Regions from separate parts of the Sphingomonas sp. CFBP9019 genome, predicted to be linked through region 2. Evidence: predicted binding sites of a transcription regulator. Region 2 holds the regulator's gene; each other region holds the start of a gene.

Region 1 (3,323 bases), on a different contig from region 2:
GCTTGCGGTCGCGCAGGAAGCGCTTCATCACCAAGAGCATCAGCAGCGCGCCGACAAAGCCGACCACCGGGCTGAACGCGAGCGCGGAGAGCACCTTGGTCACCTGCGCCATGTCGACGCCCGACGTGCCGTCCGCGCCGCCGTTGATCAGCTGGTTGGCGAGCCCGACGCCGAGGATCGAGCCGATCAGCGCATGGCTCGACGAATTGGGCAGCCCGACCGCCCAGGTCGCGAGGTTCCACAGGATCGCCGCGAGCAGCAGCGCGAAGATCATCGCGAACCCGCCCGCGCTGCCGACGTTGAGGATGAGGTCGACCGGCAGCAGCGTGATGATCGAATAGGCGACCGCACCCGACGACGTCATCACGCCGACGAAGTTGAAGAAGCCCGACCAGACCACCGCGAGCGGCGCGGGCATCGAATGCGTGTAGATGACCGTCGCGACCGCATTGGCGGTGTCGTGGAAGCCGTTGACGAATTCGAACCCGAGCGCGATCAGCAGCGCGAGCCCGAGGAACGCGAACGCACCGACCGCGAGCGTCTCGCCAACCTGCGCGGTATCGGTGGCAATGCTGAACCCCGCATAGGCCAGCCCCCCCAGCAATATTGCCAGAAAGATCCAGCGCCCGGCCGGATGCAGATCATGATCGAGCCGCGGTCCGCTGCGCGGTGCGCGGTCGATCGCGTCGACCGTTAATGGGGAAGTAGCCATGATCGCGCAGTCGGCCCTAACGATTACAACTTTATGACAACGCGATGCATCGCCGCGCGGCGATACCAGAATGACACAGTGACGAACCCCACCCAGAGCGCAACCGCCCATGACCCTCCCCCGCCAGGGGGAGGTGGCAGGCGCAACCTGACGGAGGGGGAGGACCGCCGCGCCTCTGATAGAGCGGTCCTCCCTCGATCGCGCATCGGATCGAGCGCGACGACGCTACCGCCCCGCGAGGCTCGCGAGCTGCGTCCCGTTGCGCGTCAGCAACGCGGCGGTCTGCACCGTGGCGTCCTGCATCATTTCCGCGCGGCACCGACGCGACTCGGCAAAGGCATTCAGCCCGCCGGTCCGCGGGGCGCAGGTCCGGTTAACCGCCGACTGCACGCGACGCGCAAGCACACGCCGCCCGGCGTCGCTGGCCACGTCGAGCCCGGCATGCGAGACACGGATCGTAACGGGGTCGCGCACCGGATCGGCGGCAGCGCCGGTCGCAAAAAGGCACGCGGAAGCGATCGCCGCCGAAGCGACGCTGTGGAGGATCTTCATGATGACGTCCTTTGCTGGTCCTGCGGTCCGCAGGCACGCCGGCCTGCGCGCGACTAAGCCTGACCGTCGGGAGGACCGTCTCTGCGCGGCCTCTCCGACGAAGACCCTCGTCGCTGCGCACGCCCTACGCCCGGATCGTTACGCGCCCGCGACGGTTTGGCGACGGTTCGTCGGTCGCCCCGCGATTTCGATTCCCCCCTTCCGGATGGCGACCGAACGCGCGCTCACATCCCCTGATAGCGCGCGAATTCGGGCAGGCTCGCCAGGTCCGCCATCCACGCCAGCCGCTCCGCGACCTGGATTAGCGCGCCCGGTGCGACCGACTCGGGATCGTCGAGCGTGCACGACTGGATGTCGATGATCCCCGGCAGCGCGACCGGGTTGGTGTAGAACAGGCCCGTCCCGCACGTTCCGCAGAACAGCCGCCGCCCGTGCTCGGACGACGCATAGGTCACCGGATCGCCCGAAATCGTCACCTGCTCGGTCCTGAACGCGATCCAGCCGACCATCGGCGCGCCTGCGCTGCGTCGGCAATCCTCACAGTGGCACAGCGCGTGATGCGCCGCCTCGCCCGTCGCGACATAGTGGATCGCTCCGCAGTGGCATCGTCCCGACAACATGCACGCCTCCTGTTGATATTCTCGATTTGTTCCACACATCGCTGCGCCGTGCAAGCCTTAGCCGCTTGCCCGATCGCGCCCCGTTCCCTACCTGTTCACCGGTGAACCAGATCGCCCATCCGTCCGACGCAAACCGCCAGCCGCCCTATCTCCGCGGCCTCAACGATCCCCAGCGCGAGGCGGTGCTGACCACCGACGGCCCCGTCCTGATCATCGCCGGCGCGGGCACCGGCAAGACCGCGGCGCTGACCGCGCGACTCGCGCATCTGATCTTCACCAAGAAGGCGTGGCCGTCGGAGATCCTCAGCGTCACCTTCACCAACAAGGCCGCACGCGAGATGCGCGAGCGCGTCGGGCGTCTGGTCGGCGACGCTGTCGAGGGGATGCCGTGGCTCGGCACCTTCCACGCGATCGCCGCCAAGATGCTGCGCCGCCATGCCGAGCTCGTCGGGCTGCAGTCCAACTTCACGATCCTCGACACCGACGACCAGCTGCGGTTGCTCAAACAGCTCATCCTCGCCGCCGATATCGACGAGAAGCGTTTCCCGACGCGCAGCCTCGCCGGGCTGATCGACCAGTGGAAGAACAAGGGCCTCGTCCCCGCCGATATCGATGCGGGCGAGAGCGAGCGCTACGCCAACGGCCGCGGCGGCGAGCTGTACGAGCAATATCAGACCCGGCTGCGCGCGCTCAACGCCTGCGACTTCGGCGACCTGCTGCTCCACATGCTCGTCATCCTGAAGACACACCGCGACGTGCTGGCGCAGTATCAGCAGCGCTTCAAATACATCATGGTCGACGAGTATCAGGACACCAACTCGTCGCAATATCTCTGGCTGCGTCTGCTCGCGCAGGAGCGCAAGAACATCGCCTGTGTCGGCGACGACGACCAGTCGATCTATTCGTGGCGCGGCGCACAGGTCGAGAACATCCTGAAGTTCGAACGCGATTTTCCCGGCGCGAAGGTCATCCGCCTCGAACAGAATTACCGCAGCACGCCGCACATCCTAGGCGCGGCCTCGGGCGTGATCGCCAACAATGGCGGCCGCCTCGGCAAGCAGCTCTGGACCGAGCTCGACGTCGGTGAGAAGGTCAAGGTCATCGGCGTCTGGGACGGCCCCGAGGAAGCGCGCCGCGTCGGCGAGGAAATCGAAAGCGTCCGTCGCACGGGCAAGAGCCTCGACGAGGTCGCGATCCTGGTCCGCGCGCAGCACCAGACGCGCGAGTTCGAGGATCGCTTCATCGCGATCGGCATGCCGTACAAGATCGTCGGCGGATTCCGCTTCTACGAACGCGCCGAGATCCGCGACGCGCTCGCCTATCTCCGCGTCGTCAACCAGCCCGCGGACGATCTCGCCTTCGAACGCATCGTCAACGTCCCCAAGCGCGGCCTGGGCGACAAGGCGGTCGCGCGCATCCACCAGCTCGCGCGCGCCACC
Region 2 (3,323 bases):
AACCGTGCCGCTGCGCTCGGCGATGGGCCGCTGGGCCGCGGAGGACATTCTCGCCCGCCGCACCCAGCCAGCGACCGACCTCTCGGCGATGGACGGCTATGCGATCCGCTACGCAGATCTGCCCGGGCCGTGGACGGTCATCGGCGAAAGTGCGGCGGGGCGCCCCTTCACCGGTTCGGTCGGCGCGGGACAGGCGACGCGGATCTTCACCGGCGCGGCGATGCCGGCGGGCGCCGACACGGTGCTCGTCCAGGAGGAAGCCGCGCGCGACGGCGACCGGCTGATGCTCGACGGCGAAGGCCCCGCCTTCGAAGGGCGCAACACGCGCCGCAAGGGGCTCGACTTCGCGACCGGCACGCGGCTGATCGCGGCCGGCGACCGGCTGACGCCCGCGCGCATCGCGGTCGCGGCGACCGGCGGGCACGGCGCCTTATCGGTCGGCCGCCGCCTGCGCGTCGCGGTCGCCGCGACGGGCGACGAGCTCGTTCCACCCGGCTCGACCAGCGACCCCGTCCCGCTACCGGAATCAAACGGCATCATGCTCGCCGCGATGCTCGCCGACCTGCCCGTCGACATTATCGATCTCGGAATCCTCCCCGATCGGCTCGACACGCTGCGTGACGCCTTTGCCGGGGTCGATGCCGATCTGCTCGTGACCACGGGGGGCGCGTCGGTCGGCGATCACGATCTCGTCCGCCCCGCAATCGAGGCGGCGGGCGGCAGCATCGACTTTTGGCGGATCGCGCTGCGCCCGGGCAAGCCGATGATGGCGGGCGCGCTTGGCCGGACGATGCTGCTCGGCCTACCTGGCAACCCGGTCTCCGCCTTCGTCACCGCCATCCTCTTCGTCCGCCCCGTGGTCGCGCACATGCTCGGCGCGCGCGATCCCCTGCCGCAGACGACGCACGCGCTGCTCGGCGAGGATCTTCCGCCCAACCAGTCGCGGACCGACTATATGCGCGCCGAACTGCGCAAGGGTCGCGCCTATGCCTCGACCATCCAGGACAGCTCGATGCTGCTGACGCTCGCCCGTTCGTCCTGCCTGATCATCCGCGACGGCGACGCGCCGGCGGCAAGGGCGGGCGACTCGGCGGAAATCCTCGTCATCGCGTGACGTCACCGCTTGACGAAGCTGCAAGTGTTCCATAGAAGTTCCTCGTCTGTTCCGGACGGAGAACTGTTATGCTCACGCGCAAGCAGCACGAGCTTGTCTGCTTCATCAATGACCGCCTCGCCGAGACGGGCGTGTCGCCCTCGTTCGAGGAGATGAAGGACGCGCTCGACCTGAAATCGAAATCGGGCGTGCACCGTCTGATCAGCGCGCTTGAGGAGCGCAACTTCATCCGACGCCTGCCCAACCGGGCGCGCGCGCTCGAAGTGCTGAGGATGCCCGAGCGTCCCGAGGCTGCAACAGGGCAGACGGCGGCGAAGTCGGGGCCGAAGGTGGCGGCATCGGCCGACACCGTATCTGCGCCGAACACGGCCAGCGCCACGCCCGCGTCGCCCGCCCGCATCGCGGCGAACGACGTCGTCGAGATCCCGCTGCACGGCCGGATCGCCGCCGGCGTCCCGATCGAAGCCTTCGAGGGCAGCTCGATGCTTGCCGTCCCGGCCGCGTTGCTCGGCACTGGCGAGCATTATGCGCTGGAGGTTTCGGGGGACTCGATGGTCGAAGCCGGCATCCTCGACGGCGATTACGCGCTGATCCGCCGTACCGAGATCGCCCGCGACGGCGAGATCGTCGTCGCGCTGATCGAGGACAGCGAAGCGACGTTGAAATATTTCCGCCGCGAGGGCGCGATGGTCCGGCTCGACCCGGCCAACCGCGCCTATGACCCCCAGCGTTATGCGCCCGCACAGGTCCGGGTTCAGGGCAAGCTGTCGGGTATCCTGCGCCGCTACGACTGACGAATGCCGGGTGGCGCTGGCGGTCATCACCGCCAGCGCCACCCGGCAGTGGCGTTCGTGACCAACGGCCCCAGGCACCATCGTCCGCGTTTCGGAATTGCGGCCCTCCCAATCGGAGGCCCCACCTTCGCAGGATCATGACCCGACATACCCAGTCGCGACCTATCGCTCTGACCACCCCCGAGCCGGCACCCGAAACCGGACCGACGCCGCCCCCCCGGCCAGCCCATGCTGATCGCCCGCCGCCCCGAACCGTCGCATTGGCCGCGCCAGCGTCGGTGGATCGCGCCACGGGTGCCGGTCCCCCGGATTGAGCACCGTCACCATCCGCCCCGCGGTCAACGTCAACGCGATCCCCCCGGTCCGCGCGAGCACCGATCGATCGAGCTTCAGCCATCGCGGCGTACAACCACGCGGCAGCCCGCGCTCGCTGATGACGATGTCCGCGCGCCGGCAGGCGGCAAGCATCTCGGCGATCGGCACCCGGTAAACGCTGCGCGTTGCCAGCACACGCCACGCCCGCCCCCGCGCGACGACATCCGTCAAGCACAGCTCGCGGCTGCACCGCGCGTCGGGCTGATCCGCCAGCAGCAGCGGTTCTCCGTCGACCCCGCCATTCTCCGCCAGCGTATCGCGGACATAGTCCCCCGCCCGATCGCGAAGAAGTGCAAGCCCTGCGGCGGTCCGGACCGCGACGTGGCGGCCATCGCCCGTCACAAGGATATCGGGTGACGGCGTCGTCAGCGCCCAGATCGCGCCGACCGCCAAGGGCAGGATTCCGATCCGTCGCCACCGCGTCCGCCACAGCGCGATCCACACCCCGCCGACGACCATCAGCGCAAACGCCCCGTCGGGAACCGCCGGCAGCGCGCGGACCGCGCCCGGTGCATGCGCCACGCCGCGCGCGAGCCACAGCAGCGCGTCAAGCGCATGCTGCACCAGCCACCAGGCCGGCGCGCCGAGCCCGATCGTGTCGAGCAGCAGCGCCAGCGCCTCGAACGGCATGACGACGAACGTGGTCAGCGGGATCGCGACGATATTGGCGACCGCGCCGTACAGCCCGGCCTTGTGGAAATGATAGACCGCGATCGGCATCAGCGCCGCCTCGACGACGAGCCCGGTCAGCAGCAGCGACGCGGCGCCCCGCAACAGGCGTCTGCCGCGGCCCTCGTCATGCGGCGCGAACGTGGCACGGACGACGGGATGCTCGTGCAACGCGATGATCGCGGTGATCGCGGCAAACGACAATTGAAAGCTCGGTCCGGCGAGCGATTCGGGCAGCGCGAGCATCACCGCGATCGCCCCCGTCGCGACCAGCCGCAACGTCATCGCCTCGCGCCCCATCGCCAGCGCGACCAGCACCAGCAACGCCGCGACGCAGGAGCGGATCGTCGGCACCTGGCTGCCCGTCAGCA
Region 3 (3,323 bases), 160 kb from region 2:
GGGCCGACGGTACGAGGCGCGCTATGCGTGGCAGGCCGCGATCGTCACCGGCGATGCCGAGGAGCGCGCGCGCATCGCCGCGAAGATCGACACCGGCCTGCCGATCGCTGCGCGCCGCTGACCCCTGATCCCGAGACCCCGATGCCGACGACGACCGAAACCGCACCTGCCAAGATCAATCTCGCGCTGCATGTGCGTCACCGCCGCGCGGACGGCTATCACGAGCTCGAGACGCTGTTTGCCTTTGCCGAGCATGGCGACGTCGTCACGGTGCGCACGGCGGACGCGGACAGCTTTGCCATCATCGGGCCGTTCGCCGCGGCATTGCGTCCGGCGGCGGGGGGCACCGACGCCGCGCCATGGGACGGCAACCTCGTGACGGCCGCAGCGGACGCGTTCGTCGCGACGTTCGGGATCGCCGCGCACCACGCGATCACGCTCGACAAGCGACTGCCGATCGCATCGGGGATCGGTGGCGGCTCCGCCGATGCCGCGGCGACGCTGCGCGCGCTGGCGCGGTTGCACGGCGTCGCGGTGCAGGATCCGGCTCTCCACGACATTGCCGCCCGACTGGGTGCGGACGTGCCCGCGTGCCTCGTCAACCGGACGACGTTCGGGACCGGGCGCGGCGACACGCTCGTCGAGGTCGACGGGCTGGCGGGAACGCCGTTGCTGTGCGTCAATCCGCGCGTGGCGGTGTCGACCGCGGCGGTATTTGGCGCGTGGGACGGGATCGACCGCGGGCCGCTCGGCAAGGGGCCGCTGCTCGAACGCGCGATTGCCGGGCGGAACGACCTCGAGGCGCCGGCCTGCGCGATCGCGCCGGAGATTGCCCGGGTGCGCGCGCTCCTCGACGCAGCGCCGGGCGTGCTGCTCGCGCGCATGTCGGGATCGGGGGCGACCTGCTTTGCGCTGTTCGACAGCATCGCGGCCCGTGATTCCGCGGCGACGGATGCCGCTGCGCAAGGCTGGTGGACGCTGGCGTGCACGCTGCGCTGAACACAGTTCAACTGCCGCTTCGAAACTGTTCGGCTTTGGGACTCCGGACGCTATAAAATCGATTGCATCGCACCAGTCGGAAGCGTCAAATCGGGATGTCCACTACCGGATCGGCGCCACGGTTTGCCGACCGGCCCAAGGTTTCTCCCAAGACGCCGAAGCGGACCCATGATGGGAGGGCGGTCACCGAAAGGCGGCCGCCCTTTTTCACATTCCCGGATGTTCCGCACTTGTTCCGTGAGAACAAAAGCAATACATGGCGTTTGACGCGTTGAATGGCACGCGCGCTTGCTTTAGCGATGGGAGCTTATCGATGGCCGCTAATCTGAAAGTGATCGACACCGGCATGGCAACAGCAACCAACGACCGGCAAAAGGCGCTCGATGCCGCACTCGCGCAGATCGACCGCGCGTTCGGCAAGGGCTCGGCGATGCGTCTGGGCTCGAAGGAGACGATGCAGGTCGAGGTGATCTCGACCGGCTCGCTCGGGCTCGACATCGCGCTCGGTGTCGGCGGCCTGCCGCGTGGCCGCGTGATCGAGATCTACGGTCCGGAAAGCTCGGGCAAGACCACGCTCGCGCTCCACGTCATTGCCGAAGCGCAGAAGAATGGCGGCACCGCCGCGTTCGTCGACGCCGAGCATGCGCTTGACCCGGTCTATGCCAAGAAGCTCGGCGTCAACATCGACGAGTTGATCGTGTCGCAGCCGGACACCGGCGAGCAGGCACTCGAGATCGTCGACACGCTGGTCCGCTCGAACGCGATCGACGTACTCGTCGTCGATTCGGTCGCAGCACTCGTGCCGCGCGCCGAAATCGAGGGCGAGATGGGCGACAGCCATGTCGGGCTTCAGGCGCGCCTGATGTCGCAGAGCCTTCGCAAGCTGACCGGTTCGATCAGCCGGTCGCGTTGCATGGTGATCTTCATCAACCAGCTCCGCATGAAGATCGGCGTCATGTACGGCAACCCGGAGACGACGACGGGCGGCAACGCGCTGAAGTTCTACGCCTCGGTCCGTCTCGACATTCGCCGCATCGGTGCGGTCAAGGCGGGCGACGAGGTCACCGGCAACCAGACACGCGTGAAGGTCGTCAAGAACAAGGTCGCGCCGCCGTTCAAGCAGGTCGAATTCGACATCATGTACGGGCAGGGCGTGTCCAAGCTCGGCGAGATCCTTGATCTCGGCGTGAAGGCCGGGCTGGTCGAGAAATCGGGTGCGTGGTTCAGCTATGACAGCGTCCGGCTTGGTCAGGGTCGCGAGAATTCGAAGACCTTCCTCAAGGACAATCCCGAGACCGCCGATCGTCTTGAAAAGCAGATCCGCGCGCGCACCGACAAGGTCGCCGAGGAAATGATGGTCGGTCCCGACGCCGAAGACGACGCCTGAGTGAGAGTCGGAGCCCTTTTCCTCGCGGGGAAGGGCTCCGCGTCCTGTGACAGGGCGAGGCAGCGTCCAGGGCTGATGGTTCGGGCGGGTCTCGTCTCGCCTGGTTGAGCTGATGGGCCGCAGCGGGACGCGTGTTGGGCGATCGTCCGGAAATCCAGTGAGCCCTAGCGGGCATATGCTTCACGACTTGCGTCAAACGCGCCACAAGAGCTGATCTTGTGCGCACAGACGGGAGTTCGACCATGCGATATGGCCAATCATGACCAGTGATCGAGACTGGACCGGACGCGTCGGCGACACCTGGGCCACGGAATGGCGCCGTACCGACCGCAGCTTCGAGGGGCTTGCGCCCGTACTAAACGCCGCGATCCTTGCGGCGGCAGGCCCGCAGACTCGTACTGTTGTCGATATCGGTTGCGGCGCCGGCGCCACGTCGCTGGCCAGCGCGCAGGCGCTGCCGGACGGGCAAGTGATCGGCATCGATCTTTCGCCGACGCTGATCGCAGTGGCGAACCACCGCGCGGGGCACCTGACCAATGTCGTGTTCCGCTGCGCCGACGTCGCGGCGAGCGTCGAGACGCATGCGCCGATCGACCTCTATGTCTCGCGGCATGGGGTCATGTTTTTCGCCGATCCGGTGGCCGCCTTTGCCCTGCTCGCTAAGGCCGCCGCCCCCGGCGCCGCGCTCGTCTTCTCGTGCTTTGCCGAGCGTGCAGCCAATCGCTGGGCGGTGGAAACCGTTGCGGGTGCGGATGACGCATCCGGACCGACGGGGGCCATGACCGCGCCGGGGCCCTTTGCCTTTGCCGATCCCGCCTATGTCGCGGAGCTGCTGAAGCAGGCCGGGTGGCGCGCGACGACACCACAGCGTGTCGACTTCGGCTATCGCGCGGGAGGCGGCGCGGATCCGGTGGCGGACGCGGTCGACTATCTCCGC
Region 4 (3,323 bases), on a different contig from region 2:
GACCGCGCGCGCCTGCTTCATCGGCATGTCGCGCAGCGCGCCGGCATTGCCGATGCCGAGCGCCAGCAGCTTTCGAGCCGTCGCGCCGCCAACGCCCCAGACGTCCTCTACCGGAAACCGGTCCAACACCCATTTGCGGACCGCATCGTCCCGCAGATCCGCCACGCCGTCGAACATCGGGTTCTTCTTAGCCGCGGCGTTGCCGAGCTTTGCCAGCGTCTTGGTGTCGCCGATGCCGACGCAGGTGGGGATCGTCGTCCACTGGCGGACCTGGGCGCGCATCGCGTTGACGTGCGCGACCAAGTCGCGGTTCTCGAAGCCTGTCAGGTCGAGGAACGTCTCGTCGATCGAGTAGATCTCAAAATCCCGCGCGAAGGCATCGCACGCCGCGACAACCCGGCGCTGCATGTCGCCGTACAGGGTGTAGTTCGACGACAGCACGCGGATCCCGTGCGCGCGGATCTTGTCCCGCAGCAGGTGGACGGGCTCGCCCATCTTGATGCCGAGCGCCTTGGCCTCTGCCGAGCGGGCGACGGCGCATCCGTCATTGTTCGACAGCACGATCACGGGCACGCCGATGAGGCTGCTGTCGAAGGCACGCTCGCACGAGACGTAATAGTTGTTGCAGTCGATGAGCGCGATCGGCCCGCTCACCGGACTTGGCGCGCGACGCCGACGACGACGCCCCAGATCTCGACATTCTCGTCGACGAGCGTGTGCGGGTAGCCCTCGGCCTCGGGGACGAGCCAGTGCCGGCCATCCATGTGCCGCAGGCGCTTCAGCGTGCGGTCGCCATGGACCAAGGCGACGACGATCGCGCCGGCGCGCGGCGTCTTGGATCGGTCGACGACGATCAGGTCGCCGTCGTTGATGCCGGCGCCGAGCATGGAATGGCCGTCGACGCGCATGATGTAGCTGGCGGCGGGGTGCTGGACGAGCCAGGCGCCGAGGTCGATCGGCTCCTCCATGTCGTCCTGCGCCGGCGACGGAAAGCCAGCCGGGGTGCGCGACAGGAAGAACGGCACCTCGAGCGGTATCAGGTCGAACGGGACATCGTGAAGGTGGAGGTGGTGCATGATGGTTCCCGCGACTCTTTGGACCGCCATCTAGCGCGAGTCAGAACATAAAGGGAACACATGATTTCAACGACGTGCGGCGGCCCTGCCCCGCAGCCAACGTCGCGACCCCATAATACGCGCTGATCCCCCCGCCTCGCCCGCGGTCTTTTTATGTCGCAAAAGGTGCAATCGAAAGACCTATCGAAACTTGCCTGTGCCCTAGGTGCGATAACGAGATTTCCGCCTCCCAAGCGGTGCAGTTTGGTGCAGGATGGATGACCGACAGGGCTAAGAGAAGGCGGCCCTATCGAGGGTCGCTTTCGCGAGCAGTTCACCGAGCTCAGTTGCGGCAATAAATTCCACAGGCTCCGTCCGGTCCTTTATTAGTTTGTCCCAGTCTGGCTCGACGGCCTGCCCTCGCGCAACGCTTCGCATCCAAGAGGGATCGTATGCAAAGACCTTTTTGCCAAAACGAACTCTCCGTTGAAAACATCCAATATTTTCTAAAGCTTCAACGGATTTTGCCGCTTCCTCCGGCATGTCAGTCCGCAATTTGTCAATGAATGAACCGCGAGCAACTTGTCGCCTTGAGATCGCTTGGCGCATCAGCGGGCTTTTATCTGATGGGTCCACCGCCGCATAGAAGGCATTGAAAACCCGCGCATCGCTTGGGGTGAAAAGTGATAACATCCTCGTCAGCCGCTCATCAGGAGCAATTTGTCCGGCGGCTGCCCTCGCGAGTAATTTTGCGAAGAGGGTTTGCAAGTCGCCGTTGTCCTGCTTGGATACTTCTTCAAACCAAGAGTATGCAAAACGTTCCGGTATTTTTGCTACGACCATTTTCAATCCAGCGGCATCAGCGACCGATTGGACTTTTGCATGAGCGCGAATGACATTCTGCAGGCGCCAGTTTGCAATCCGGTCGCCAATAACGACGCCATACACGTCAGCGAAGCTGCCAGCCGGTGGACCTACGATCGCCTCTGCGACCTTTCCGATATCTTCGCCCATAAATTTACTCCTTCTTACATCGCATTTAACAGCCGATCCGGTCTGATGATATCTATGATGTGAGGCTCGACCGCTCCGCGGTCACGTCGCTTGAGACAAATATGACACCGAATTTGCGCATCCTCCCTAGGATGCACGGGACGGCGCAAGCCGGCACGCCCACCCGCGGTCGCTGGATGCTGAACCCGTTGGGTTCGGGCCTCGGGGGCTGGGTGAAACCACAAACCTGCGCACGCCAACGGCGTTCCTCTTATATTTAACCTTGCAGGGATGGGTTCTGACCACCCGGTGAATTCGCGTTAGAGAGGTCTACGCGCCGGCCCAGCGAAGCGAGTGCCTTGGCAAGAGGCGACTCATTGCCGGCACGGAACGCCGCCAGGTCCTCGGCTGAGACCGTCGCCAGCATCGCCGCCGTCTGCTCTTCCTCCGCCTTCCTGCGGGTGACCTCGTCGTCGGGCAAAGGCCCCTTCCCCATCATCCGGCGAACCATGTCGGCCGCCTCCTTGGGCAGGCCGAACCAATAGGCGTTCGTCACCTGCTTCACCTGGGGGCCGAAGGCGTCAGGGTCCTCGATCGGCTCGAACCGGCGGATCCAGTTCAGGAAGCCGTGATCCTTCAGACGCGCGAGCGCGCTGACGATCGCACCGCGCGACCGCCGCAGCCGTTCGGCGAGCGTCGCGATGGCGGGCTCGAGCCGGCCGGTCTTGAAGTCGATCATGCGCATCAGCTCGCGCAGCACGTCGACGCCGATCGCGCCGAGCGGTCCGTTACGCTTGCCGGCGATTTTGTGCTTGCGGTCGTAAACCTCCGCCGCGCGCATCCGTGCGTTGCGTTCGGCCTTGTTGAAGGGGCGCCAATAGCGCTGCTCGCGCTCGCCCGCGCGATAGCTGCTGCGGCGGACCGGCTGGCCTGTACGATGCCCCTCTTTCGCCTTGCCGCCGGCGATCTGAAACAGCGAACGGGCGCTCACGAGCGGTTAGCCAGTGCGTCAGAAAACCGCAGGATTTCGCGGCTGCCGTCTTTGCGGTTAGCCAAGCCAACATATTGAACCGGCGCAATTAACGGAGACCAGTCGGGTGCACCAATTCCGTTCCGCCATGTACGCCGACTGCGCTTAGCCGACCGCCTCCACCCGGTACCGCAAATTGACCGCCCCGGCGGCCAGTTGTTCGCATCCGAGCAGTGACAGCCTCACCTTGCCCTTCAGGCCGTCGCCCGCCGCGACGATCCGCTCCGCATCGGTGCCGCCGTCGA

Evidence for each region. The regulator LexA, encoded in region 2, represses DNA repair genes until DNA is damaged. The targets are predictions, from matches to a motif close to GTTCCNCNCTTGTTCT.
Region 1: SOM18_RS08775 (ATP-dependent helicase) is a predicted target of LexA. The motif match lies at 1,967-1,982, and genes of this name have one in related genera.
Region 3: recA (recombinase RecA) is a predicted target of LexA. The motif match lies at 1,221-1,236, and genes of this name have one in related genera.
Region 4: SOM18_RS15125 (LexA family protein) is a predicted target of LexA. The motif match lies at 1,119-1,134, and genes of this name have one in related genera.

Annotation. Positions count from the first base shown of each region.
Region 1 covers NZ_JAXCWK010000003.1:179,757-183,079, forward strand. The annotation lists gene SOM18_RS08760 (inorganic phosphate transporter) at 1-712, opposite strand, end outside; gene SOM18_RS08765 (UrcA family protein) at 938-1,264, opposite strand; gene SOM18_RS08770 (GFA family protein) at 1,489-1,884, opposite strand; gene SOM18_RS08775 (ATP-dependent helicase) at 1,986-3,323, shown strand, end outside.
Region 2 covers NZ_JAXCWK010000002.1:625,112-628,434, reverse strand. The annotation lists gene glp (gephyrin-like molybdotransferase Glp) at 1-1,114, shown strand, start outside; gene lexA (transcriptional repressor LexA) at 1,183-1,908, shown strand; gene SOM18_RS06930 (ComEC/Rec2 family competence protein) at 2,071-3,323, opposite strand, start outside.
Region 3 covers NZ_JAXCWK010000002.1:464,725-468,047, forward strand. The annotation lists gene SOM18_RS06180 (tetratricopeptide repeat protein) at 1-121, shown strand, start outside; gene SOM18_RS06185 (4-(cytidine 5'-diphospho)-2-C-methyl-D-erythritol kinase) at 142-999, shown strand; gene recA (recombinase RecA) at 1,313-2,386, shown strand; gene SOM18_RS06195 (class I SAM-dependent methyltransferase) at 2,646-3,323, shown strand, end outside.
Region 4 covers NZ_JAXCWK010000005.1:1,683-5,005, forward strand. The annotation lists gene SOM18_RS15120 (Y-family DNA polymerase) at 1-654, opposite strand, end outside; gene SOM18_RS15125 (LexA family protein) at 651-1,076, opposite strand; gene SOM18_RS15130 (hypothetical protein) at 1,347-2,069, opposite strand; gene SOM18_RS15135 (hypothetical protein) at 2,326-3,039, opposite strand; gene SOM18_RS15140 (RibD family protein) at 3,184-3,323, opposite strand, start outside.